3 regions of the Pseudomonas morbosilactucae genome follow, and region 1 is predicted to be linked to each of the others. Evidence: predicted binding sites of a transcription regulator. Region 1 holds the regulator's gene; each other region holds the start of a gene.
What was found. The regulator sigma-54, encoded in region 1, starts transcription at its own class of promoters, with help from an activator protein. The targets are predictions, from matches to a motif close to ANTGGCATNNANNTTGCTNT.
Positions count from the first base shown of each region.

Region 2: a site for sigma-54 is predicted at 6,455-6,474, ahead of flgB (flagellar basal body rod protein FlgB). Genes of this name have one in related genera too.
Region 3: a site for sigma-54 is predicted at 4,630-4,649, ahead of nirB (nitrite reductase large subunit NirB). Genes of this name have one in related genera too.

Region 1 covers NZ_JALQCX010000037.1:70,899-78,980, reverse strand. Annotated here, with positions in the region: gene M1B35_RS20180 (ZIP family metal transporter) at 1-806, shown strand, start outside; gene M1B35_RS20175 (HPr family phosphocarrier protein) at 837-1,109, opposite strand; gene rapZ (RNase adapter RapZ) at 1,126-1,983, opposite strand; gene ptsN (PTS IIA-like nitrogen regulatory protein PtsN) at 1,986-2,450, opposite strand; gene hpf (ribosome hibernation-promoting factor, HPF/YfiA family) at 2,463-2,768, opposite strand; gene M1B35_RS20155 (RNA polymerase factor sigma-54) at 2,908-4,401, opposite strand; gene lptB (LPS export ABC transporter ATP-binding protein) at 4,584-5,309, opposite strand; gene lptA (lipopolysaccharide transport periplasmic protein LptA) at 5,309-5,854, opposite strand; gene lptC (LPS export ABC transporter periplasmic protein LptC) at 5,841-6,413, opposite strand; gene M1B35_RS20135 (KdsC family phosphatase) at 6,422-6,946, opposite strand; gene M1B35_RS20130 (KpsF/GutQ family sugar-phosphate isomerase) at 6,946-7,920, opposite strand.
Region 2 covers NZ_JALQCX010000011.1:353,561-361,642, reverse strand. Annotated here, with positions in the region: gene M1B35_RS08260 (glutamine synthetase family protein) at 1-239, shown strand, start outside; gene M1B35_RS08255 (MFS transporter) at 310-1,710, shown strand; gene M1B35_RS08250 (flagellar brake protein) at 1,776-2,522, opposite strand; gene M1B35_RS08245 (flagella synthesis protein FlgN) at 2,619-3,086, opposite strand; gene flgM (flagellar biosynthesis anti-sigma factor FlgM) at 3,135-3,461, opposite strand; gene flgA (flagellar basal body P-ring formation chaperone FlgA) at 3,613-4,374, opposite strand; gene M1B35_RS08230 (chemotaxis protein CheV) at 4,450-5,382, shown strand; gene cheR (protein-glutamate O-methyltransferase CheR) at 5,427-6,254, shown strand; gene flgB (flagellar basal body rod protein FlgB) at 6,517-6,924, shown strand; gene flgC (flagellar basal body rod protein FlgC) at 6,928-7,371, shown strand; gene flgD (flagellar hook assembly protein FlgD) at 7,387-8,082, shown strand, end outside.
Region 3 covers NZ_JALQCX010000057.1:27,218-35,299, reverse strand. Annotated here, with positions in the region: gene M1B35_RS26460 (methyl-accepting chemotaxis protein) at 1-1,530, opposite strand, end outside; gene nirD (nitrite reductase small subunit NirD) at 1,659-2,033, opposite strand; gene nirB (nitrite reductase large subunit NirB) at 2,033-4,594, opposite strand; gene M1B35_RS26445 (bifunctional nitrate reductase/sulfite reductase flavoprotein subunit alpha) at 5,282-8,082, shown strand, end outside.

The DNA of each region.
Region 1 (8,082 bases):
TGGTGGCTCAAGGACTGAGCTGGCTGAACCTGGAGCCGCGACTGTTGCGGGCGTTACAAGGCGGGGCGATCTGTGCCCTGGGCACGGCCCTTGGGGCTGTGCCGGTGCTGGTGATCCGCCGGATGCCTGTGGCGTTGAGCGACACATTGTTGGGGTTTGGTGCGGGCGTGATGCTGGCGGCCACCGCCTTTTCATTGATTGTGCCGGGTATTGCGGCCGCTGAAAGCCTGGGGCTTTCGCCTTGGGCCTCCAGTGGCCTGATCAGCTTGGGCATCATGCTGGGCGCGTTCTGCCTGTTTCTCGTGGACCGCCGGCTCTCCGGCGTCACTCCGGAGGTGCTGGTGGGCACGCCGCAGCACCCGTTGATTCCGCCGCGTATCTGGCTGTTTGTGTTTGCGATCATCGCCCACAACATTCCCGAAGGCATGGCGGTGGGGGTGTCGGCCGGTGGCGGTATGGCCGACGCTGACAGCCTGGCCATGGGCATTGCCCTGCAGGATGTGCCAGAGGGGCTGGTGATCGCGTTGGTGTTGGCAGGGGCGGGGATGTCGCGGGTCAGGGCGTTCCTGATCGGTGCGGCGTCCGGCCTGGTTGAGCCGGTCTTCGCCCTGCTCTGTGCCTGGCTGGTCAGCCTTGCCGAGCTGTTGTTGCCCTTGGGCTTGGCCTTGGCGGCGGGGGCGATGCTCTTGGTGGTGACTCAGGAAGTGATTCCGGAGTCGCGACGCAACGGCAATGAAAAACTCGCCAGCCTTGGGCTGTGCATCGGCTTTTGTCTGATGATGGTGATGGATACGGCACTCGCTTGAGTGCCTGGCGGCAGGCTTGCCCTGTCGCCTTTACTCGCCTTCGTCGAAATAATTGTTGATCAGTGCCACCAGCGCATCCAGCGCTTCCTGCTCCTGCTCGCCTTCGGTTTTCAAATGAATCTTGGTGCCCTTGCCGGCGGCCAGCATCATCATGGCCATGATGCTTTTGCCGTCGACCATGGATTCCGGGGTTCTGCCCGCTCTGATCTGGCAAGGAAACTGACCGGCAACGCCGACGAATTTGGCTGAAGCACGGGCATGCAAGCCCAGTTTGTTGATGATTTCAATTTCCAGAGCAGGCATCGCGGGGTAGATCCTTTCAGCTAAGGTCGCGGTGGCGAACCTGGACGTTCTTCAGGGATTGTTGCAGCACCTGACCCAGGCGTTCGGTCAGGTAGACGGAGCGGTGATGCCCGCCCGTGCAGCCAATGGCAATAGTGACGTAGGCGCGGTTGCTGGCAGCGAAGCGCGGCAACCACTTGAGCAGGTAGCTGGAGATGTCCTGGAACATCTCCTCGACATCCGGCTGTGCCGCCAGGTACTCGGCAACCGGTTGATCCAGCCCCGACTGGTCGCGCAGCTCGGGTTTCCAATAGGGGTTGGGCAGGCAGCGCACATCGAATACCAGGTCCGCATCCACCGGCATCCCGCGTTTGAACCCGAAGGACTCCACCAGGAACGCCGTGCCCGGTTCAGGCTGGTTCAACAGGCGCAACTTGATGGTGTCGCGCAGTTGGTACAGGTTCAGGTTGGTGGTGTTGACCTTGAGGTCGGCCAGATCGACGATCGGCCCGAGCAATTGGGTTTCGTCGTGAATGGCCTCCGCCAGGGAGCGATTAGCGCTGCTGAGCGGATGGCGCCGGCGGGTTTCCGAGAAGCGCTTGAGCAGGGTTTCCTCGTCGGCGTCCAGGTACAGCACATCGCACTGGATGTGCCGGGCACGGACTTCTTCCAGGAGCTCGGGGAAGCGCGACAAGTGGCTGGGCAGGTTGCGTGCGTCAATGGACACCGCCACCAGCGGTTGTGCCAGCTCGGTGTGGATCAACGCACGCTCGGCCAGTTCGGGCAGCAACCCGGCGGGCAAGTTGTCGATGCAGTAGTAACCGTGGTCCTCAAGAACATCGAGGGCGGTGCTTTTACCCGAGCCGGAACGGCCGCTGACGATGATCAAACGCATGGCTAGTGACCGTTCTGTTCGTCCAGGACAACCTGATACAGGGCTTCATTGCTGGAGGCGCTGCGCAGCCGGTCACGCACTTCCTTGCGATCCAGCATGCTGGCGATCTGCCGGAGCAGTTCCAAGTGAGCATCGGTGGCCGCTTCCGGGACCAGCAATACGAACAGCAGGTCGACCGGAGCGCCATCAATGGCGTCGAAATCGATAGGGGCGTCCAGGTGCATCAAGGCGCTGATAGGCGACGCGCACCCTTTTAGACGGCAGTGAGGAATAGCGATGCCGTTGCCAAAACCCGTAGAACCGAGTTTTTCACGGGCAATCAGGCTCTCGAAGACATCCTGCATCTCCAGATCAGGCACTTCGCGGCTGATCAGGTTGGCAATTTGTTCGAGGGCGCGTTTTTTACTGCCGCCCGGCACGTTCACGAGGGAACGGCCGGGGGTCAGGATGCTTTCAAGTCGGATCATGGGAGGGGAGTGTTAGCGACCCGTGCCTTGGAGAAGGTGGAGTTGCTTTTCCTTATGCTTTTTCAGTTGGCGGTCGAGCTTGTCCGTGAGCAGGTCAATCGCAGCATACATATCGTCATGTTCTGCATTGGCGACAACCTCCCCACCGTGGATGTGCAGCGTGGCTTCGATTTTCTGTTTCAGTTTCTCGACAGCCATCGTTACCTGCACATTGGTAATCTTGTCAAAGTGGCGCTCCAGTCGGTCGAGTTTTTCGCCGATATAAGCGCGCAGGGGTTCGGTCACTTCCAGTTGGTGTCCACTGATGTTGACTTGCATACAGCTTCTCCTTCGTTGCCAGTGCATAAGGCGGCAGGCTGGGTTGCCTGCCACTTAGGTTGTGTCCGAAATCATCCTTGCCTGATTGCTGCTCGGTTGCTTTCGAACACACCCTGGAACGCTGTGGCTAGCCCGGCGACTACATCAACCGCTTCCGTTCGCTGGAAGGCGCGATCCCAAGGGATTCGCGGTACTTGGCGACGGTACGACGGGCTACCTGAATGCCTTGTGCCTCCAGTAAACCAGCGATCTTGCTGTCACTCAACGGCTTTTTCTGATTTTCCGCAGCGACCAGTTTTTTGATGATCGCGCGGATCGCCGTGGACGAGCATTCGCCGCCTTCGGAGGTGCTGACGTGGCTGGAGAAAAAGTATTTCAGTTCATATATGCCCCGTGGGGTATGCATGAATTTTTGCGTGGTCACCCGGGAAATGGTCGATTCGTGCATGCCCACCGCCTCAGCGATATCGTGCAGGACCAACGGCTTCATCGCTTCGTCACCGTACTCGAGGAAGCCCCGCTGGTGTTCGACGATCTGGGTGGCGACCTTCATCAGGGTTTCGTTGCGGCTTTGCAGGCTCTTGATGAACCAGCGCGCTTCCTGCAGTTGGTTGCGCATGAAGGTGTTGTCGGCGCTGGTGTCGGCGCGGCGGACAAAACCAGCGTATTGCGCATTCACTCGCAGGCGCGGTACGGATTCCTGATTGAGCTCTACCAGCCAGCGCTCGTTGTCCTTGCGCACAATAACGTCGGGCACAACGTATTCGGCTTCGCTGGACTCGATTTGCGAGCCCGGGCGCGGGTTGAGGCTCTGTACCAGTTCGATGACTTGGCGCAGCTCGTCTTCCTTGAGCTTCATGCGCCGCATCAGTTGGCTGTAGTCGCGGCTGCCCAGCAGGTCAATGTAGTCGGTGACCAGGCGCTGGGCTTCGGCCAGCCATGGGGTCTTGGCCGGCAGTTGACGCAATTGCAGGAGCAGGCATTCGCCTAGGTTGCGGGCGCCGATGCCGGCCGGTTCGAATTGCTGGATGCGGTGCAGGACGGCTTCGATCTCGTCCAGTTCGATGTCCAGTTCCGGATCGAAGGCGTCGAGGATCTCCTCGAGGGTTTCATCCAGGTAGCCCTGATTGTTGATGCAATCGATCAGGGTCACGGCGATCAGGCGATCGGTGTCCGACATCGGGGCCAGGTTCAATTGCCAGAGCAGATGGCTCTGCAGGCTTTCGCCGGCGGAGGTACGGGTGGTGAAGTCCCACTCGTCGTCATCGTTGCTCGGCAGGCTGCTGGCGCTGGTCTGGTAGACGTCTTCCCAGGCAGTGTCGACGGGCAGCTCGTTGGGGATGCGCTCGTTCCATTCGCCTTCCTCGAGGTTGTCCACCGTGGGGGCGGTTTCCTGGTAGGAGGGTTCCTGGATGTCGGTGTTGGGTTTCTGCTCGGCGTTGTCGGCCAATGGGTCGCTGTTATCGAAGTCGTCGCCTTCTTCCTGGCGTTCGAGCATCGGATTGGACTCCAGGGCCTCCTGGATTTCCTGTTGCAGGTCCAGGGTCGACAATTGGAGCAGGCGGATGGCCTGTTGCAGCTGCGGTGTCATCGTCAGCTGCTGGCCCATTCTCAGGACTAGCGATGGTTTCATGGCAGGGGCTTAACACCTTATTCGCCGGCGCACATGCGCCATCCACTACAGGGCGCCGAGGCGCCAAACATAAGCAAATTATATGCCTGAAACTGAAGTGTTTGCCTAGAGCGCTGTAACAATAAAAATTGCAGGATTTTATTGCTTGCGGCGCCCCGGCGACTGGCCAAACACCTCAGTGCTTACAGGCGGAACTCATGGCCCAGGTAGACTTCCTTGACCAATTCATTGGCCAGGATGGTCTCGGAGTCGCCTTCGGCAATCAGCTGGCCGTCGTTGACGATGTAAGCGGTTTCGCAGATATCCAGGGTTTCACGGACGTTATGGTCGGTGATCAGCACACCAATGCCCTTGGCCTTGAGGTGATGAATGATCTGCTTGATGTCGCCGACCGAGATCGGGTCGACACCGGCGAAGGGTTCGTCCAGCAGGATGAACTTTGGTGCGGTAGCCAGGGCGCGAGCAATTTCCACACGGCGGCGTTCACCACCGGACAGGCTCATGCCCAGGTTGTCGCGGATGTGGTTGATGTGGAATTCCTGCAGCAGGCTCTCCAGCTCTTTGCGCCGACCGGCCTTGTCGAGTTCCTTGCGGGTCTCGAGGATGGCCATGATGTTGTCGGCCACCGACAGCTTGCGAAAGATCGAGGCTTCCTGGGGCAGATAACCGATACCGGCACGGGCGCGGCCGTGCATGGGTTGGTGGCTGACATCCAGGTCGTCGATCATGACCCGGCCCTGATCCGCCTGGACCAGGCCGACGATCATGTAGAAGCAGGTGGTCTTGCCGGCGCCGTTGGGACCGAGCAGGCCGACGATCTGGCCGCTGTCGATGGACAGGCTGACGTCACGCACGACCTGACGGCTCTTGTAGCTCTTGGCCAGATGCTGAGCTTTCAGAGTTGCCATTACTGGGCCTTCTGCTCTTCAGTTTTCTTTTTCGGCTGGATCACCATGTCGATCCGCGGACGTGGCGCGGTTACCGAGCTGCCATTGGCGCGGCCGGCATTGGCGACCTGCTTGACGGTGTCGTAGACGATTTTCTCGCCTTCGGTGGTGTTGCCGTCATTGATGACCTTGGCTTTGTCGATCAGCACGATGCGGTTCTGCTGGGCGTGGTACTGGATGGTCACTGCGTAGGCCTGGACCGGTTTCTGGTCGGTGGCTTTCTGCAGTTGCTCGAAGTAGGCCAGGTTGCCCACCGAGGTCACCACGTCGATCTCGCCCGAGTTGGCGCGGGTGATGGTCACGGTGTTGCCGGTGATCTTCATCGAACCTTGGGTAATGATCACGTCACCCTTGTAGGTGGCGATGCCTTGTTTGTCATCCAGTTGCGCGTCATCGGCCTGGATGCGGATGGGTTGCTGGCTATCGTTCGGCAGAGCCCAGGCGCTCACGCTTCCCAGTGCTGCGCCCAGACTGAGCAAAATAGGGAGGGTTTTAACGAGCCTCATACTGTCCTCTTACGTTCGATAGCAGGTTCATCCTGCCGTCTTTCAAATACGCTTTCATTCCCTTGGCAGTCGTCACGCCGCCGGCGCCGTCGATTCTAACGGCTTGCTCGGTCTGCGCATATTGCTTCTGCGGGAATACTGTCATCCGGCTGGTGGTGATCAGCAGGTTGCGATTCTTGTCGTCTTTGCGGGCAACCCGTACCGAATCGATCAGCTCGACCTGGGTGCCGTCCGGGTTGACCTCGCCACGCTCGCTCTGGACGTGCCAGGGGAAGGTGGTGCCGCGGTACATCTGCAGGTCAGGCTTGGTCAGCAGGGTGACTTCGGTGGTCTTGACGTGCTCGACCTTGTCCGAGGTCATTTCGTACTGCATCTTGCCGTCGGGCAGGTACTGCACGCTGCGGGCGTTGATCACGTAATAGTCGATGGCGCTTTCGTCGACCTGGGCCACAGGCTTGTCGAGAAAACGTTCCGGGCTGATGTTCCAGTAGCCCACGGCCGCGAACAAAGCGGCGATGACCCCGAAAATCAGGATGTTGCGAATCTTTTTGCTCAGCATAAGGGGCTCTATAAGTAAGCGGCGTTGGCCGCATCGAGGCTGCCTTGGGCACGCAGGATCAATTCGCAGAACTCACGTGCGGCGCCTTCGCCGCCCCGGGCCTGGGTGATGCCGTGGGCGTGCTCGCGGACGAAGCTGGCCGCATTGGCCACAGCCATGCCCAGGCCGACGCGACGGATCACGGGCAGGTCCGGCAGATCGTCACCCAGGTACGCGACCTGTTCGTAGCTTAGGTTGAGTTGGCCGAGAAGCTCGTCCAGGACCACCAATTTATCCTCGCGGCCCTGATACAGGTGGGGAATCCCCAGGTTCTTGGCGCGGCGCTCGACCACCGGGGTCTTGCGCCCGCTGATGATTGCCGTCTGCACGCCGGCGGCCATCAGCATCTTGATGCCTTGGCCATCCAGGGTGTTGAAGGTCTTGAATTCGCTGCCGTCTTCGAGAAAGTACAGGCGGCCATCGGTGAGCACGCCGTCGACGTCGAACACCGCCAGTTTGATGTGTTTGCCACGTTGCAGCAGATCGTCGCTCATTACATGACTCCCGCGCGCAGCAGGTCGTGCATGTTCAAGGCGCCGATGGGGCGGTCATCCTTGTCCACCACCACCAGGGCGCTGATTTTGTGATCTTCCATGATTTTCAGGGCTTCGGCCGCGAGCATGTCGGCGCGGGCGGTCTTGCCGTGAGGGGTCATGACGTCATCGATGCTGGCTTCATGGATGTTGATGGCGCGGTCCAGGGTCCGGCGCAAGTCACCGTCGGTGAAGATCCCGGCCAGGCGGCCATCGGCTTCGAGGACCACGGTCATGCCCAAACCTTTACGAGTCATTTCCATGAGCGCGTCTTTAAGCAGGGTGCCGCGCTGCACGTTCGGCAGTTCGGCGCCTTCGTGCATCACGTTCTCGACTTTCAGCAGCAGGCGACGGCCCAGCGCGCCACCTGGGTGCGAGAAGGCGAAGTCTTCGGCGGTGAAGCCACGGGCTTCCAGCAGGGCCACGGCCAGGGCATCACCCATTACCAGGGCGGCGGTGGTCGAGGAGGTTGGTGCCAGGTTCAGCGGGCAGGCCTCGGTCTCGACGTGCACGTTGAGGTTGACCTCGGCGGCCTTGGCCAGCGGCGAGTTCGGGTTGCCGGTGATGCTGATCAGCTGGATGCCCAGGCGTTTGATCAGCGGCAGCAGGGTGACGATTTCGTTGGTGGAGCCGGAGTTGGACAGCGCCAGGATCACGTCATCCCGGGTGATCATGCCCATGTCGCCGTGGCTGGCTTCGGCTGGGTGGACAAAAAATGCCGTGGTGCCGGTGCTGGCCAGGGTGGCGGCAATCTTGTTGCCGATGTGCCCGGACTTGCCCATGCCGACCACGACCACTCGGCCCTTGCTGGCCAGAATCATCTCGCAAGCGCGTACGAAATCTGCGTCGATATGGGGCAGCAAGCCTTCTACGGCCTGAATTTCGAGGCGGATGGTGCGTTGTGCTGATTGAATCAGGTCGCTGGATTGGCTCATGTCTGAAATCGTATAGCCCGATGAAAAGGCGGCGATTATAGCGGTAATGAACAAATCCCTCACGCAAGTTCGTCAGGCTTTGTTGCGTCGGGCTAGGGAAAGCGCTGAATCGCCTGTCCTCGACCTGAACGGCCTCGGCTTCGGCCTTGGGCGCTCCGTATC
Region 2 (8,082 bases), on a different contig from region 1:
TCGAGAACCGCTTGGAGCCGGCGGCAGCGATCCAGGGTGAATTCGAGGTGCCGGACAGTTTGTCGCTGCCTTGTACCTTGCATGCGGCTCTGGAGCGTCTGAAGCGTAGCCAGTTGGCCAGGGAACTGTTCGGCAACGAGTTCATCGAAGGCTACATCGCTTCGAAGACCATGGAGTTGAACAGCTTCTTTAATGAAATCACTCCCTGGGAGCGGCGCGTTTTAGCAGCCCAGGCTTAACCGAACCGTCGCCGTCGGGCTATCTTTCAGAGGGCCCGATACCCAATTCAAGGAGCCGCTCGGAACGCCGATGCGCCAAATCTGGAAATCCTTTCGAGCGCTGTATTTCGCCTCGCTGATGATGCTTATCGGCTCTGGCCTGCTCAGCACCTACCTGGCCCTGCGCCTGGCTGCCGATCATGTGGATGGGCTGTGGGTCGGTGCGCTGATGGCCGCCAACTACTTCGGCCTGGTGCTGGGGGGCAAGATCGGCCACCGGCTGATTGCCCGGGTCGGGCACATTCGTGCCTACGCCACCTGTGCCGGTATTGTCGGCGCGGCGGTCCTGGGGCATGGCCTGGTCGACTGGCTGCCGGCCTGGCTGGTGCTGCGGATGATTGTCGGCCTGGGCATGATGTGCCAGTACATGGTGATCGAGAGCTGGCTCAACGAGCAGGCCGATGCCAATCAGCGGGGTCTGGTGTTCAGCGGCTACATGATTGCCTCGTACCTGGGGTTGGTCCTGGGGCAACTGATTCTCGTCATGCACCCGGCCCTGGGACTGGAGCTGCTGATGCTGGTGGCCCTGTGCTTTGCCCTGTGCCTGGTGCCGGTGGCCATGACTCGGCGGATTCACCCGGCGCCCCTGCATCCGGCGCCGATGGAGCCGCGGTTCTTTATCAAGCGCGTGCCCCAGTCCCTCAGCACCGTGCTGGGCTCCGGGCTGATCGTCGGTTCGTTCTACGGCCTGGCACCGCTCTACGCGTCGCAGCAAGGGCTGAGCACCGAGCAGGTCGGCCTGTTCATGGGGAGCTGCATTTTCGCCGGCCTGGTGGTGCAGTGGCCTTTGGGCTGGCTGTCGGACCGTTATGACCGGGCGATGCTGATTCGCAGTTTTGCCCTGTTCTTGGCGGTGGTGGCATTGCCCTTGGCGGTGTTGCCCAGTGTGCCGCTGGAGGTTCTGTTCATCCTCGGCTTTCTCTGTTCATTGGTGCAGTTTTGCCTGTACCCGCTGGCGGTGGCGTTTTCCAATGACCATGTCGAGAGTGATCGGCGGGTCTCGCTGACGGCGATGCTGCTGGTGACTTATGGCGTGGGGGCCAGTATCGGGCCGTTGGCGGCCGGGGTGTTGATGAAGCTGTTTGGCAGCCAGATGCTGTACGCGTTCTTCAGCTTCTTTGCCTTGGTCCTGGTCTGGCGTATCCGGCCGAAGGCCGTGACCAACCTGCACCAGGTCGATGATGCGCCGTTGCACCACGTGGCGATGCCGGACAGCATGTCCAGCTCGCCGCTGGTGGCGGCCCTTGACCCGCGTGTCGATGAACAGGTGGTCCAGGAGCAGATGCAGACCAGTGTTGCGCCACAGGCCGAGTCTGAGTCCGAGGTGGATCCGGCAGTGGCGGCGCAGGCAGGCAGTGAAGTACCTGAGGGCGAGGCCGACGTCAGTCCGGAGGACACGGGTCCCGAGCACCTGAGCGGCGCCAGGCCTTAAACGCCGGCATAAAAAAACGGGCAGTCACCGCAAGGGACTGCCCGTTTTTTTGAGCTGCAAGGCGATCAGAAATCGTCTTTGTCGAAGCGCCGGGCTTCCCGTTGCAGTTGGTAGACGAAGCGCTCTACCTGACGTTGCACCAGGCCGCTCATGTTGTGAAAGCGTACGCCGGCGAAGGTGGTGTCGATTTTTTCTTCATGGTGCAGGTACCGCAGTTCTACCGGCGCGGTCATGCTGCCGAAGGGCAGGGCCGCGATAAAGCGTTCGTAGACTTGGCCCAGTTGCAGGCGGTCGGAAATGTCACCGTCGAAGCGCAGCTTGCAGCCGGTTGCGGAAATATCCAGCAGTTTGCCGTTGACCGGGTTTTTCAGTTTGTCGCCGCTGAGTTCGATATCCACCAGTTGGGCCAGCTTCAACGCGGCCCGGAAGGCATTGCGTCGCTGGTGGTAGACCACTTCATCGGGCAGGGTGCCGCGGTAGCAGCGGCCGCCATTGGACTCGTCGAGGGTCAAGGTACCGTTGCTGTCCCAGGCGATTCTTACGCCGTCATGGAAGCCTTCGACCTTGAACGGCTCGCCCGCCAGCATGAAGCGTTCGCCGTCCCGAGGAATCATCTCGTCGAGGGCAATCATGTTGGTGTCGCGATCCACATCCACCAGATAGCTTTGAAAGCGCTGGCTGCGTTCATGGAAAGTGATGATCAGAGGGTCGTGACTCTCCTGCAGCAGCCGCAGATTTGAGGCTATTTCCAAAGGGGTGGTGAGCACCTTCGGTGGCTGCGGAGCATCTTCCGCGTTTAAGGCGTTGAACACGGTTCATCAATCTCCAGACAAAATACGGCTACACGCAGAATGATATCATTCTGCCAGCATGTTTCGCGGCATGGTAGGGCGCGCTCATTTGGGGGGTCAAGCCTGACTGAGTGGGCGAGGCTTCGCAAGCTTGGCGGTTGACCCGCGAGCGTCATACAGGGCAGGAGGTTCGCCGCCGGTGAGAATCTTCAACTGATTGGCGGTCGTGGCTTGTTGAACCTGGATCGAGCGTCCATTGAGTTCGTTGGCCGCTTGGCAGTCGGCCAGCAATTGGGTCAGCACATCGCTCTGTTCGAGCAATTGGCTGCCGATCGAGGAGTGGCTGGCCAACTCTTCCAGACCGGCGCGAGTGGCCGGCAGGTTCAGGCTGGCAAGGAGCTCAGTGCGCTTGCGGCCATGCTGTTCCAGCAGAATGATCAGTGCCTGTTTTTGCGCCAGGATGTCCTCGAGCAGCAGCATGTCGCGGCCGTGCAAGGCGAGGGACTCGGTCCTCAGCAACTCAAGCAGTTGTTGGGCGGGAGCAAAGTCGTCAGTGATCAGTTGCAGTAAATTAGTGTCGTGCATGGCTGGCCTTGGGTTTTAAGCGTCCAAAAGCCTGGCGCAGGCCTTTGGCTAGCGCTGGGCTTCGAAGTTAAGCAGTTTGCTGGCTACACGGTTGCTATCGACCTTGTAGCTGCCATCGGCAATCGCTTGCTTCAACTCGGCCACACGGGCTTTGTCTACGGCAGGCTGATCGCGCAGCTTGTCAGTGATCTTCTGCAACTGTTGAGCCTCATTGCTGAGGTGTACCGATTCCCCGCTTTTGCTGGCACTGGCCGGTTCGGCGGAGGTAGTCAGCGACGTGGATTTACCGGTTTCGTCGGTTTCCTTGCTGGCGCTGGTACGCGTACTGCCGGTGAGTGAGGGGGAACTGTTCAGACGGCTGAAATCAATGACCATGATGGAAAAAACCTCTGGGTATTTGGACGCTTGCCATGTTTTCGGCAATACCCTGGAAAACTTTAGGCGCAATTGTCGATATGCCAACGGCCGCGGCTGCGGCCATGCGTGGGCCACAGTTTAGGGAAGGGCCGGGCTGAGCGCCAGTGATCTACATGGCAACTTCCACCTGCCCGGGGGCTGTGACCCGGGCCTTGATGATCCGCTGAGAGTTGAGGTTCTTGACCCGTATCTGCTCGCTCATGCCGCCATTGGACAGGGCTTCTCCCGGCATTCGTACATTCAATGTGCCGCTGCGCGCCGAAATCACCACCTGATCGCCCTTGCGCACCACCTCGGCCTGTTCCAGATGAACCAGGGTGATGAGTTGGTCGGCGACCATTGGTCGGACAAGTTTTTGCCCGATGGCCTGGTCCACCGAGGTCAAGTAGCCCTGGCTGATCAGGCTGATGTCCCGTTCGCGCAGGGCGACGTCATCGGGCTCGACGATGCCGGCACGTTTAAGGGGGCGGGTGGTGGTGACCACTTCGCGAAACAATTTGACCTGGGCCGGCACGAACACCGTCCATGGCGAAGCGCCTTCGCAGCGCACTTTGACCGTCACCCGGCCCAACGGCTGCGCCGGGCTTTCCAGGGTCGCTGTCAATTCCTTGTCACACGCCGGCATGTGCATGCGCGGGTCTAGCTGGTTGACTTGGATTTCGTAGCGTCCTGGCGTTTGACTGGTTGCCAGGTAGTCTTCTACGGTGAATTCAAGAAACCCTTGAGTGACGCCGATAAGGACATCAGGCAAGGTGAGCGAGTCAGCAACGGCAGGGCTGCCAAGGTTGAAACAGGCCAATGCCGACAGCCCGCAAAGCAATTTGCGGTAGTTTGATGTCAGGCGTCGGAAAAATGTCGTTTTTGCGTTCATAACCGTTAAAAAGCAAGCCCCGTGCCGTTTAGCAATGAGCGTGCGTCGGATCTTAAAGTCTTGGGGAGTCTGGGCATGGCTGGTGTAATGGATTCGGTAAACCAGCGCACGCAATTGGTAGGGCAGAATCGCCTGGAGCTGCTGCTGTTCCGTCTGGATGGCCAGCAGCTCTACGGGATCAACGTATTCAAGGTTCGCGAGGTGTTGCAATGCCCGAAGCTGACCTTGATGCCCAAATCCAGTCCTGTGGTGTGCGGTGTCGCGAATATTCGAGGAGCAACCATTCCGATCCTGGACCTGGCGATGGCCACGGGTTCCGGTGGGTTGAAGGACCTGAGCAATCCGTTCGTGATCATCACTGAGTACAACACCAAGACCCAGGGGTTTCTGGTGCGCTCGGTGGAACGCATTGTCAACATGAACTGGGAGGAGATCCATCCGCCGCCCAAGGGCACCGGACGCGATCACTACCTGACGGCGGTGACCCGGGTTGACAATCAGTTGGTGGAAATCATCGACGTCGAGAAGGTGCTGGCGGAAGTGGCGCCGACCTCGGAATCGATTTCCCTTGGCGTGGTCGATGTCGAGACCCAGAACAAGGCCGTGTCCTTGCGAGTGCTCACGGTCGACGACTCGTCGGTGGCGCGCAAGCAGGTCACCCGTTGCTTGCAGACGGTGGGCGTAGAAGTCGTGGCGCTGAACGACGGCCGGCAGGCCCTGGACTACCTGCGCAAGTTGGTGGATGAGGGCAAGCGGCCGGAAGAAGAGTTTTTGATGATGATCTCCGACATTGAAATGCCGGAGATGGACGGTTACACACTCACGGCCGAGATACGCAGCGACCCACGCATGCAAAAGCTGCACATCATCCTGCATACTTCGTTGTCAGGTGTATTCAATCAGGCCATGGTGAAGAAAGTCGGAGCCGATGACTTCCTCGCCAAATTCCGTCCTGATGACCTGGCATCCCGGGTAGTCGACCGGATCAAAGCAGCAGATATCAGCTAGGGGCATCGGCCCCTGGCGAACATACGATTTAAGAGGCGGCATCATTGTCTACGGGTAATTTGGATTTCGAACAGTTCCGGGTCTTCCTGGAAAAAGCCTGTGGGATCTTGCTGGGTGAGAACAAGCAATATCTGGTCTCGAGCCGTCTCAACAAACTGATGGAACAGCAAGGCATCAAGTCCTTGGGTGAGTTGGTGCAGCGTATCCAGACGCAGCCGCGCAGTGGTTTGCGTGAGCAGGTGGTGGATGCCATGACCACCAACGAAACCCTGTGGTTTCGTGATACCTATCCCTTCGAAGTGTTGAAGAACAAGGTCCTGCCGGAGGCCATCAAGGCCAGCCCGGGCCAGCGCTTGCGCATCTGGTCGGCGGCCTGTTCGTCGGGGCAGGAACCCTATTCCCTGTCCATGTCGATCGACGAGTTCGAACGGACCAACATGGGGCAGTTGAAGGGCGGGGTGCAGATTGTCGCCACGGACCTGTCCGGCACCATGTTGAACAACTGCAAGACCGGGGAGTACGACAGCCTGGCCATCGGCCGTGGTTTGTCGCCCGAGCGCTTGCAGCGTTACTTCGACCCGAAGGGGCCTGGCCGCTGGGTGGTCAAGGCGCCGATCAAGAGTCGGGTGGAGTTCCGCTCGTTCAACCTGCTGGACAGCTATGCCAGCCTGGGCAAGTTCGACATCGTGTTCTGTCGCAACGTGCTGATCTACTTCTCCGCCGAGGTGAAGAAGGACATCCTGCTGCGCATCCACAGCACCTTGAAGCCGGGCGGCTATCTGTTCCTGGGGGCTTCGGAAGCCCTCAACGGCTTGCCGGATCATTATCAGATGGTGCAATGCAGCCCTGGGATCATCTACCAGGCGAAGTGAGTTTTGCCGGGTAGCAGGTTGCATCCTTGAAAGGAGGTCTTCGGACCTCCTTTTTCATGGGCGTCATTCTTGTGTCTCCAAACGTCGGTTATGGCCGTTCTGTTGCCGCTTTGCCGCCGATTCGCGGAAATCCATTGCCGCTTTTCTGGCATTGCCGCCTTGCCGCCGGGCGCAAAGCCTTGATTTACGGGGTTTGGCTACTTGGCACGAGGCTTGCTATATCCAGATTACGAAAAATCAGGTCACCCAAAGGTTTCCCGACATGAGCATCAGCTTCGATAAAGCGCTCGGTATCCACGAAGAGGCTCTTGGCTTTCGCGCCAAGCGTGCCGAAGTCCTGGCCAACAACATCGCCAACGCCGACACCCCGAACTACAAGGCTCGGGATCTGGATTTCTCCGCCGTGCTCGCCGAGCAGAACGAGAAAGTCAAGAACGGCACCTTTGCCTTGAACATGACCAACAGCCGTCATATCGAGGCCGAAGGCATGGGCAATGGTGATGAGTCCCTGCTGTATCGCACGCCGATGCAGCCGTCGATCGACCAGAACACGGTGGACGCCCAGCTTGAGCAATCGAGCTACGCGGAGAACGCGGTCAACTTCCAGGCCAGCTTCACCCTGCTCAACAGCAAATTCAAAGGGCTGGTTTCAGCCCTGCGCGGAGAGTAATTCATGTCCCTTGCCAGTGTTTTCAATATCGCCGGTAGCGGCATGAGTGCCCAGACCACTCGCTTGAACACCGTCGCCAGTAACATCGCCAACGCCGAGACCGTCTCGTCGAGCATCGACCAGACCTACCGCGCTCGCCACCCGGTGTTCGCCACCATGTTCCAGGGTGCCCAGAGCGGCGGCAGCAACTCGCTGTTCCAGAACCAGGACGCTGCCGGCCAGGGTGTACAGGTGCTGGGTGTGGTCGAGGACGACAGCAATCTCGAAGCCCGCTACGAGCCAAACCATCCGTCTGCGGATGCCAAGGGTTACGTCTACTACCCCAACGTCAACGTGGTGGAAGAAATGGCCGACATGATTTCCGCCAGCCGTTCGTTCCAGACCAATGCGGAAATGATGAACACCGCCAAGACCATGATGCAGAAGGTCCTGACCCTCGGGCAGTGATAAGGGGCGACTCAGATGAGCATTACGGATACCACCAGCGGCTTGACCCTGAACCAGATTCTGGCGAACTCGTCGGTCACCACCACCAGCAGCAGCGCCGATGGCATTGCTGCGGCCACCAACAGCGCCACGGGCAGCAAGTCCCTGGGCAAGGACGCGTTCCTGCAACTGTTGGTGACCCAGCTGAAAAACCAGAACCCGCTGGACCCTCAGGACAACAGCGCATTCGTTTCGCAGTTGGCCCAGTTCAGTAGCCTGGAAGGCATCACTACCCTGAACGACTCGGTGACGGCGATTGCCGGCAACTACAAGTCGACCCAGGCCCTGCAGGCTTCGTCCCTGGTCGGGCGTTCGGTGATCGTGCAAACCGCCACCACCCAGGTCGACACCACCAAGAGCATGACCGGCACCATCGCCGTGCCGACCGGCGTGTCCGGGATCAAAGTGACCATCACCGACAAAGACGGCAACGCGGTGAAAACCATCGACATGGGCAGCCAGTCCTCCGGTTCCGCCAGCTTTGTCTGGGACGGCACCAAGACCGACGGCACCAAGGCGGATCCGGGCAATTACACCTTCAAGGCCAGCACCACCATCGATGGCACGGCGACCGACCTGGTCACCAACCTGCCGGCGACGGTCAACAGCGTCACCATCAGCCAGACCGGCGGTGAGTTGATGCTCAACCTGGCAGGCCAGAGCAGCGCTGTT
Region 3 (8,082 bases), on a different contig from region 1:
CAGCACCTGCTCGGACAAGGTGCGAATGCCCACCAGATTGCGATCCACCTCCCGCGCCACCAGGGCCTGTTGCTCGGTGGCACTGGCGATCATCAGGTTGCGTTCGTTGATCTGGGAAATGGAGCGGGTGATGTCCTCCAGGGCATCGCCCGCGCGCCGCGCCACCTCCAGGGTGCTCAGTACCCGCTCGCTGCTGCCTTGCATGGCGTTCACCGCCTGGCCGCTGTCCTGGCGGATATTGCCGATCATCTGCTCGATCTCCTGGGTCGATACTTGGGTGCGATGGGCCAGGGCCCGCACCTCGTCGGCGACCACGGCAAAGCCGCGCCCGGCGTCCCCGGCCCGGGCCGCTTCGATGGCCGCGTTAAGGGCCAGCAGGTTGGTCTGCTCGGCGATGCTGCGGATCACGTCCAGCACCGAACTGATGTCCTGCACCCGCCCGGCCAATTGCTGGATATGCCCGGCGGTGTCGTTCACCCCTTCGGCCAGGGCATTGATGGAGGCCACGGTTTCCTGCACCTGGGAACGGCCGCGCTGGGCACTTTGCTCCGAGGCCCGGGAGGCTTCGCTGGTGCTCACAGCGTTGCGCGCCACTTCATCCACGGCAGCGGTCATCTGATTCACTGCCGCCGCCGCTTGCTCGATCTCCAGGCCCTGCTGTTGCAATTGCAGGCTGGTCTGGCTGCTGACCGCGCTGAGTTCCTCGGATGAACTGGCCACCCGGTCCACGGACGCAGCAATGTGCTTGACCATGCCATTGAGGCTGCCTTGCATCTGCTGCATGGAGCGCATCAGGCTGGCGGTGTCGCGGGCGGCGACAGGCACGTCGATGGTCAGGTCGCCCTGGGCAATCTGGCTCAAGACCTGGGCAGCGGCATCGGGCTCACCGCCCAAAGGTCGCGTCACGCTGCGGGTGACCGCCACCCCGGCAGCCACCACCGCGCCCACGCACAGCACAAACAGCAGCACCATATTGAGGCGCGCGTCCCGATACAGGGCGTCGGCGGCTTGTTCGCGTTCGCTGAAAATCCGTCCTTGCAACGCCATCATCGCGTCCAGGCTCTGGTAGACCCGCTGTTCGGCGGGCATCACTTGCTGCTTGAGCTGGGCCATGGCCGCTTCGGTGGCGCCCTGGCGGATCAGCCCCTGGACCTGCATAAAGGCCGCGACATAGGCCTCGCGATGCTGCTTCAACTGGGCGTAGGCGGCCTTGCCCTCGGTGGAATCGAACAGCGGTTCCAGGGTGGCAAAGGCTTGGGTGATGCGTTGTTTGGTGGCCTCGATGGCCGGCGGGACCTGGGGGTTGTCCTTGTCGATCAGCAGGTCGCGGGTGTTGCGGCCGTTATCCCGGACCCCGGTGGCAATCACCATGATCGGGTCGATTTTCGGCCAGTCCTGCTGGACGATCTGGGCGGCCTGGTCCTTGAGGGTGGCCAGGTCATGCACGGCATACAGGCCCATGCCCAGCAACGCCACCGGGGCGATGGCAAAACCCAGGGCGATACGTTGTGCGGTACTCAATGTGGCCATTTCAAATGCTCCCTGATCAATACCGGCCTACAGGCCACGCATTTGAAATTCTCTACAGCAAGATCTCTACCAATTCCCTCGGGCGCTGCACCACCGCACAGCGCCCGGGGAAGTTCAAAACGCCGGCCTTAGGCGGCGGCGATTTCCACGTCCTGGCCATTCAGGCGCACCGGCCACACCCGCAGGCGTTGCTCCGGGTCTTCCAGGCAACGCCCGTCGGCCAGGCAGAAGTGCTGCTTGTACAGGGGCGAGGCGATCACCAACTCACCCTTGATCGACCCCAGCAGCCCGCGGCCAATCACGTTGGCCCCCGACTGCGGGTCGTGGTTGTCCAGGCCAAAGAGCTGCTGGCCCTCGGCGTCCGGCAGGTAGAACAGCGCCACCTGGGCGCCCTCGAACCAGGCCACCACCCCGGAGTTGCTGACCAGGTCCTGCTGGCCGCACAGGCGCTGCCAGTGCTGCGGCTGGATGGAATTGACGCGTTGGCTATTGGACTGGCTCATCAGAGCACCTCCTCGACGACGGGAATCAGGTTGAGTTCAGCGGCCATCACCGGACGCCGTTGGCCGCGCTCCTGGACAAAATGAATGTCCGGGTCGGGGCGTTGATCGTTGACGAAGGTCCGGAAGCGCTTGAGTTTTTCCGGGTCCTTGAGGGCGTTGGCCCACTCGCATTCGTAGCGGTTGACCACCAGTTGCATCTGCGCTTCCAGCTCGGCCCCCAGGCCCAGGCTGTCGTCAATGATCACCGCCTTGAGGTAATCCAGGCCGCCCTCCAGGCTTTCACGCCACACCGAGGTGCGCTGCAGCTTGTCGGCGGTGCGGATGTAGAACATCAGGAAGCGGTCGATGTAGCGGATCAGGGTGGCATCATCCAGGTCCGTGGCGAACAGCTCGGCGTGGCGCGGGCGCATGCCACCGTTGCCGCTGATGTAGAGGTTCCAGCCCTTTTCGGTGGCGATCACCCCGACGTCCTTGCTTTGCGCCTCGGCGCACTCACGGGTGCAGCCGGAAACCGCGAACTTGAGTTTGTGCGGCGAGCGCAGGCCCTTGTAACGGTCCTCGATCAACAGCGCCATGGCCACGCTGTCCTGCACGCCATAGCGGCACCAGGTGCTACCCACGCAGGACTTCACCGTACGGGTGGATTTGCCGTAGGCGTGGCCGGTCTCGAAACCGGCGGCAATCAGCTCGGCCCAGATATCCGGCAACTGATGCAGTTGGGCACCAAACAAGTCGATGCGCTGGCCGCCGGTGATCTTGGTGTAGAGGTCGTATTTCTTCGCCACCTGGCCGATCACGATCAGCTTGTCGGCGGTGATTTCACCCCCGGCGATGCGCGGCACCACCGAGTAGGTGCCGTTCTTCTGCATGTTGGCCATAAAGGTGTCGTTGGTGTCCTGCAACGGCACCAGGGACGCGTCCATGATCGGCTGGTTCCAGCACGAGGCGAGGATCGAGCCCACCGCCGGCTTACAGATGTCGCAGCCGGTGTGGCCACGGCCGTGCTTGGCCAGCATTTCGTCGAAACTGGTCACACCCTCGACCCGAACCAGGGCATAAAGCTCCTGGCGGGTGTAGGCGAAGTGCTCGCACAGGCTCTTGTCGACGCTGACACCACGGGCGATCAGTTCATGCTCGAACACCTGCTTGAGCAAGGCCGCGCAACCGCCGCAACCGGTGCAGGCCTTGGTGCTCGACTTGAGTTGACCGAGGTCGCTGCAGCCGCCGTCGATGGCCGAGCAGATGGCGCCCTTGGTGACGTTGTGGCACGAGCAGACCGTGGCCGAATCCGGCAAGGCGCCCGGGCCCAGGGTCGGTGCGCCGCTGGAGCTGGGCAGGATCAGGCCCGCCGCGTCGGCCGGCAGGGTGATGCCGTTCTGCATGTATTGCAGCAGGGTGTCGTAGTAGCTGTTGTCGCCCACCAGCACCGCACCGAGCACGCGCTTGCCTTCGGCGTCCACCACCAGGCGCCGGTAACTGGCGCTGGTCTGGTCGATGAACTGGTAGCTGCGCGAGCCCGGAGTGTTGCCGTGGGCGTCGCCGATGGAGCCTACATCCACCCCCAAAAGCTTGAGTTTGGTGGACATGTCCGCGCCCTGGAAGGGTTCGGCGTCCTGGCGGCACAGGCTCGCGGCGACGCCGCGGGCCATCTGGTAACCCGGGGCCACCAGGCCGAAGATGCTGCCGTTCCAGGCCGCGCATTCGCCGATGGCGTAGATGTCCGGGTCGCTGGTCAGACAGGCGTCGTCCACCGCCACGCCACCACGCGGGCCCAGTTCCAGGGCGCACTGGCGAGCCAGGGCGTCTTGCGGACGGATGCCGGCGGAGAACAGCACCAGGTCGGTTTCCAGGTACTCGTCGTTGCCGAAATTCATCCGGTAGCGGTACTCCTCACCCGGGCAGATCGACTGGGTGCCACGGGACAGGTGCACGCCGACGCCCAGGCGTTCGATCTGCGCCTTGAGGGCCAGGCCGCCCTGCTCGTCCAGCTGCACCGGCATCAGGCGCGGGGCGAATTCCACCACGTGGGCTTCCAGGCCCAGGGACTTCAGGGCGTTGGCCGCCTCCAGGCCCAGCAGGCCGCCGCCCACCACCACGCCACGTCGGGCATTGGCGGCGGCTTTGCGAATGCCGTCGAGGTCTTCCAGGGTGCGATACACCAGGCGCGAATCGCCCTCGGCGCCTTCGATCGGCGGCACGAATGGATAGGACCCGGTGGCCAGCACCAGCTTGTGGTAGTTGAAGCAGCCGGCGGCGGTGATCACTTCATGCCGCACGCGGTCGATCTCCAGCACCGGCACCCCCAGGTGCAGGGTCACACCCGGGCGCTGGTACAACGAAGCTTCGCCCAGGGCCAGGGACTCGGCGTCACGGCCAGTGAAATATTCGGACAGGTGCACGCGGTCGTAGGCACGCATCGGCTCTTCGCTGAACACGTGAATCCGGTAGTGGTCCAGGGCGCCACGCTCGATCAGTTGTTCGACGCAGTGGTGGCCGACCATGCCGTTACCGATCACGATCAGGGTTTGCAACTTGTTCAAAGGGGCAACAGTGGCGTTCATAAATAGCACCCGGTCAAAGCCAATCACGGTTTAAAAAAGCAAAAAAAAAGCGCCTGAAACCTTGCGGTTCCAGGCGCCTTTGCCTGTTCTTTTGCGGTGTGCAACCGGGCCTCTGTGCCTGATCCACCGTTACTGCCCCAAGACCTTCGGGTCGATCGATCTTCGTTGACCGACGGGGCTGTCCACTCGAATGCGTTCTGGGTGGACCTGATCCCGGTCTTGCAGCCTTTGTGCCAGGCCGGCCTCAACCACCCCTCGACGCGCACCCAAAACCTCCCTTCAAAGGCACGAATCACGTGGCCTGCAGCGAATCACCGGGGGCAAATCCCAGCCGTCACCAGGCCCTGCCGCGCCCCTTCCCCACTCGCTGTCAATTGCCTTGGCTTGGTGCAGGCCAGCCCCCCGGGCGCTTTATAAAAGTGCAGGACGCCCCTGCCCCGAACGCCTTCGCCCATGCCGGCGTTGGCCCACGCAAAGCCCGGCCGGCGCGGCGCCAGGGCCAGTCAGGGCCGCCGCCAACGGTTCTGGCGCGGGCTTTGCTAGGAACCCCTCGATAGGCAATCAACGCAGACTGCCGACCAACGACAAAGGCGCCGTGTACCCCCCTGGATCTTCAAGGGAGGGCTACAGGGCGCCTTTTTTGTTTTCGGCGGTTGAGCCGCGAGCAGGATTTTTCGAGGGACGAGGATGGCAACTAACAGCGTGCGTAGCGTCTGCCCTTATTGCGGCGTGGGCTGCGGCATCGTCATGACGGTGGAGCAGAACCGGGTGATCAAGGTCGCCGGCGATCCCCAGCACCCGAGCAACTTCGGACGCCTGTGCACCAAGGGCAACACCAGCGGCCAGGCCATCGCCGAATCCGGCCGGATGGACAGTGCCTACCTGCGCCAGGAACGCCAGCGCGATCCGGCGCGCTTGGGCATGGACCAGGCCATCAGCGAAACCGCCCAGCGCCTGCGGGCCCTCCTTGACGCCCACGGCCCCAGCGCCCTGGCCTTCTATGTGTCCGGGCAGATGTCCCTGGAGGCCCAATACCTGGTCAACAAACTGGCCAAGGGGTTTGTCCGCACGCCCCACATCGAGTCCAACTCGCGGCTGTGCATGGCCAGCGCCGGCAGCGGCTACAAACTGTCCCTGGGCGCCGACGGCCCGCCGGGTTCCTACGAGGACTTCGAGCGCGCCGAGCTGTTCTTCGTGATCGGCGCGAACATGGCCGACTGTCACCCGATCCTGTTCCTGCGGATGATGGATCGGGTCAAGGCCGGGGCCAGGCTGATTGTCGTCGACCCCCGGCGCAGCGCCACCGCCGACAAGGCCAGCCTGTTCCTGCAAATCAAGCCCGGCACCGACCTGGCCCTGCTCAATGGCCTGCTGCACCTGTTGCTGAAAAACGGCCACACCGACCCGACCTTTATCGCCGCCTTCACCCAGGGTTGGGAGGCCATGCCGGCGTTTCTCGACGACTACGACCCGGCCAGCGTCGCCGCCATCACCGGGCTGGCCGAAGCCGATATCCGCCTGGCCGCCCAGCAGATCGGCGAAGCCGCCGAGTGGATGAGCTGCTGGACCATGGGCCTGAACCAGAGCACCCACGGCACCTGGAACACCAACGCCCTGTGCAACCTGCACCTGGCCACCGGCGCCATCTGCCGCCCCGGCAGCGGGCCGTTTTCCCTGACCGGGCAACCCAACGCCATGGGCGGCCGCGAGATGGGCTACATGGGCCCCGGCCTGCCCGGGCAACGCTCGGCGCTGGTGGACAGCGACCGCGCCTTTATCGAAGACCTGTGGCAAATCCCCGCCGACAGCCTGCCCCGGGACGGCGGCAGCGGCACCGTGGCGATGTTCGAAGACATGGCCGCCGGGCAAATCAAGGCGTGCTGGATCATCTGCACCAACCCGGTGGCCAGCGTGCCCAATCGCCAGACCGTGATCGAGGGCCTGCAACGAGCGGAGTTGGTGATTACCCAGGACGCCTTCCTCGACACCGAGACCAACCGCTACGCCGACATCCTCCTGCCCGGCGCACTGTGGGCCGAAGCCGAGGGGGTGATGATCAACTCCGAACGTAACCTGACCCTGATGCAGAAGGCTGTGGAGCCCCCGGGAGAAAGCCTGCCGGACTGGCAGATCATCGCCCGGGTGGCCTGCGAGATGGGCTTTGCCGAGGCCTTCAGCTACGCCTCCAGTGCCGAGGTGTTCGAAGAGATCAAGCGCGCCTGGAACCCCAAGACCGGCTACGACCTGCGCGGTGCCAGCTACGAGCGCCTGCGCCAGAGCCCGCTGCAATGGCCCTGCGCCAAGGCCGACGGGCCGAACCGCAACCCCATGCGCTACCTCAACGATGGCCTCAGCCAGACCCTCAAGGTGGCGGCCGACGGCAGCCGCCCGGCGATCGTGTTCCCCACCGAACATGGCAAGGGGCTGTTCTTCCCCCGCCCGCACATGGACCCGGCGGAGATGCCCGATGACGACTTTCCGATGGTGCTCAACACCGGGCGCCTGCAACACCAGTGGCACACCCTGACCAAGACCGGCAAGGTCGCCACCCTGAACAAACTCAACCCCGGGCCCTTCGTTGAACTGCACCCCCAGGACGCCACGCGCCTGGGCCTGAGTGACGGCGACTCGGTGGAAATTCGCTCCCGACGCGGCCGCGCCGTGTTGCCGGCGCGGGTCAGCGACCGTGTGCTGGCCGGCAACTGCTTTGCGCCGTTCCACTGGAACGATGTGTTTGGCGAACAGTTGGCCATCAACGCCGTGACCCACGACGCCGTGGACCCCGTGTCCCTGCAGCCGGAATTCAAATTCTGCGCGGTGGCCCTGCAGAAAGTGGCGCTGATCGAGCACCACTTTCTCGACCAGGCCGGTGGCGCGCCCAGCCCTTCTTCTTTGTTACCCGAGGACCGCAGCATGTCGCGCATCGAGGCCTTCGCCGAACTCGCCGGTATTCGCGCCGTGGCGGCGCCCAGCTTGAATGACAACGAGCGCATCTACCTCGCCGGCTTCCTCAGCGGCCTGCACACCAGCACCGCCCAGCCCGGCGCCGGTGTGCCCACCCTGCCTGCCAGCGCGCCCCTGGCCGGCACCACGCGACTGTGGCTGGACGGCCTGCTGGGCGGGCTGTTCAGCCACAGCCAAGGGGCCCCTGCCACCTCGGCCGCAGCAACCCTGCCCGAGCCGGCCAATGACGCCCCGCACCTGACCCTGCTCTGGGCCTCGCAGACCGGCAACGCCGAAGCCCTGGCCGAACGTTTTGCCAAGCGCCTGCGGGACAACGGCCTGGCCGTGGACGTCAGCGCCATGGCCGATTTCCCGCCGAGCCGATTGGCCAGCACTCAGAACCTGGCCCTGATCAGCAGCACCTTTGGCGACGGCGACCCACCGGACAATGGCCAGGGCTTCTGGGACAGCCTCAACACCGCCGAGACCCGCCTGGAGTCCATGCGCTTTGCCGTGCTGGCCCTGGGCGACCCCAACTACGACCA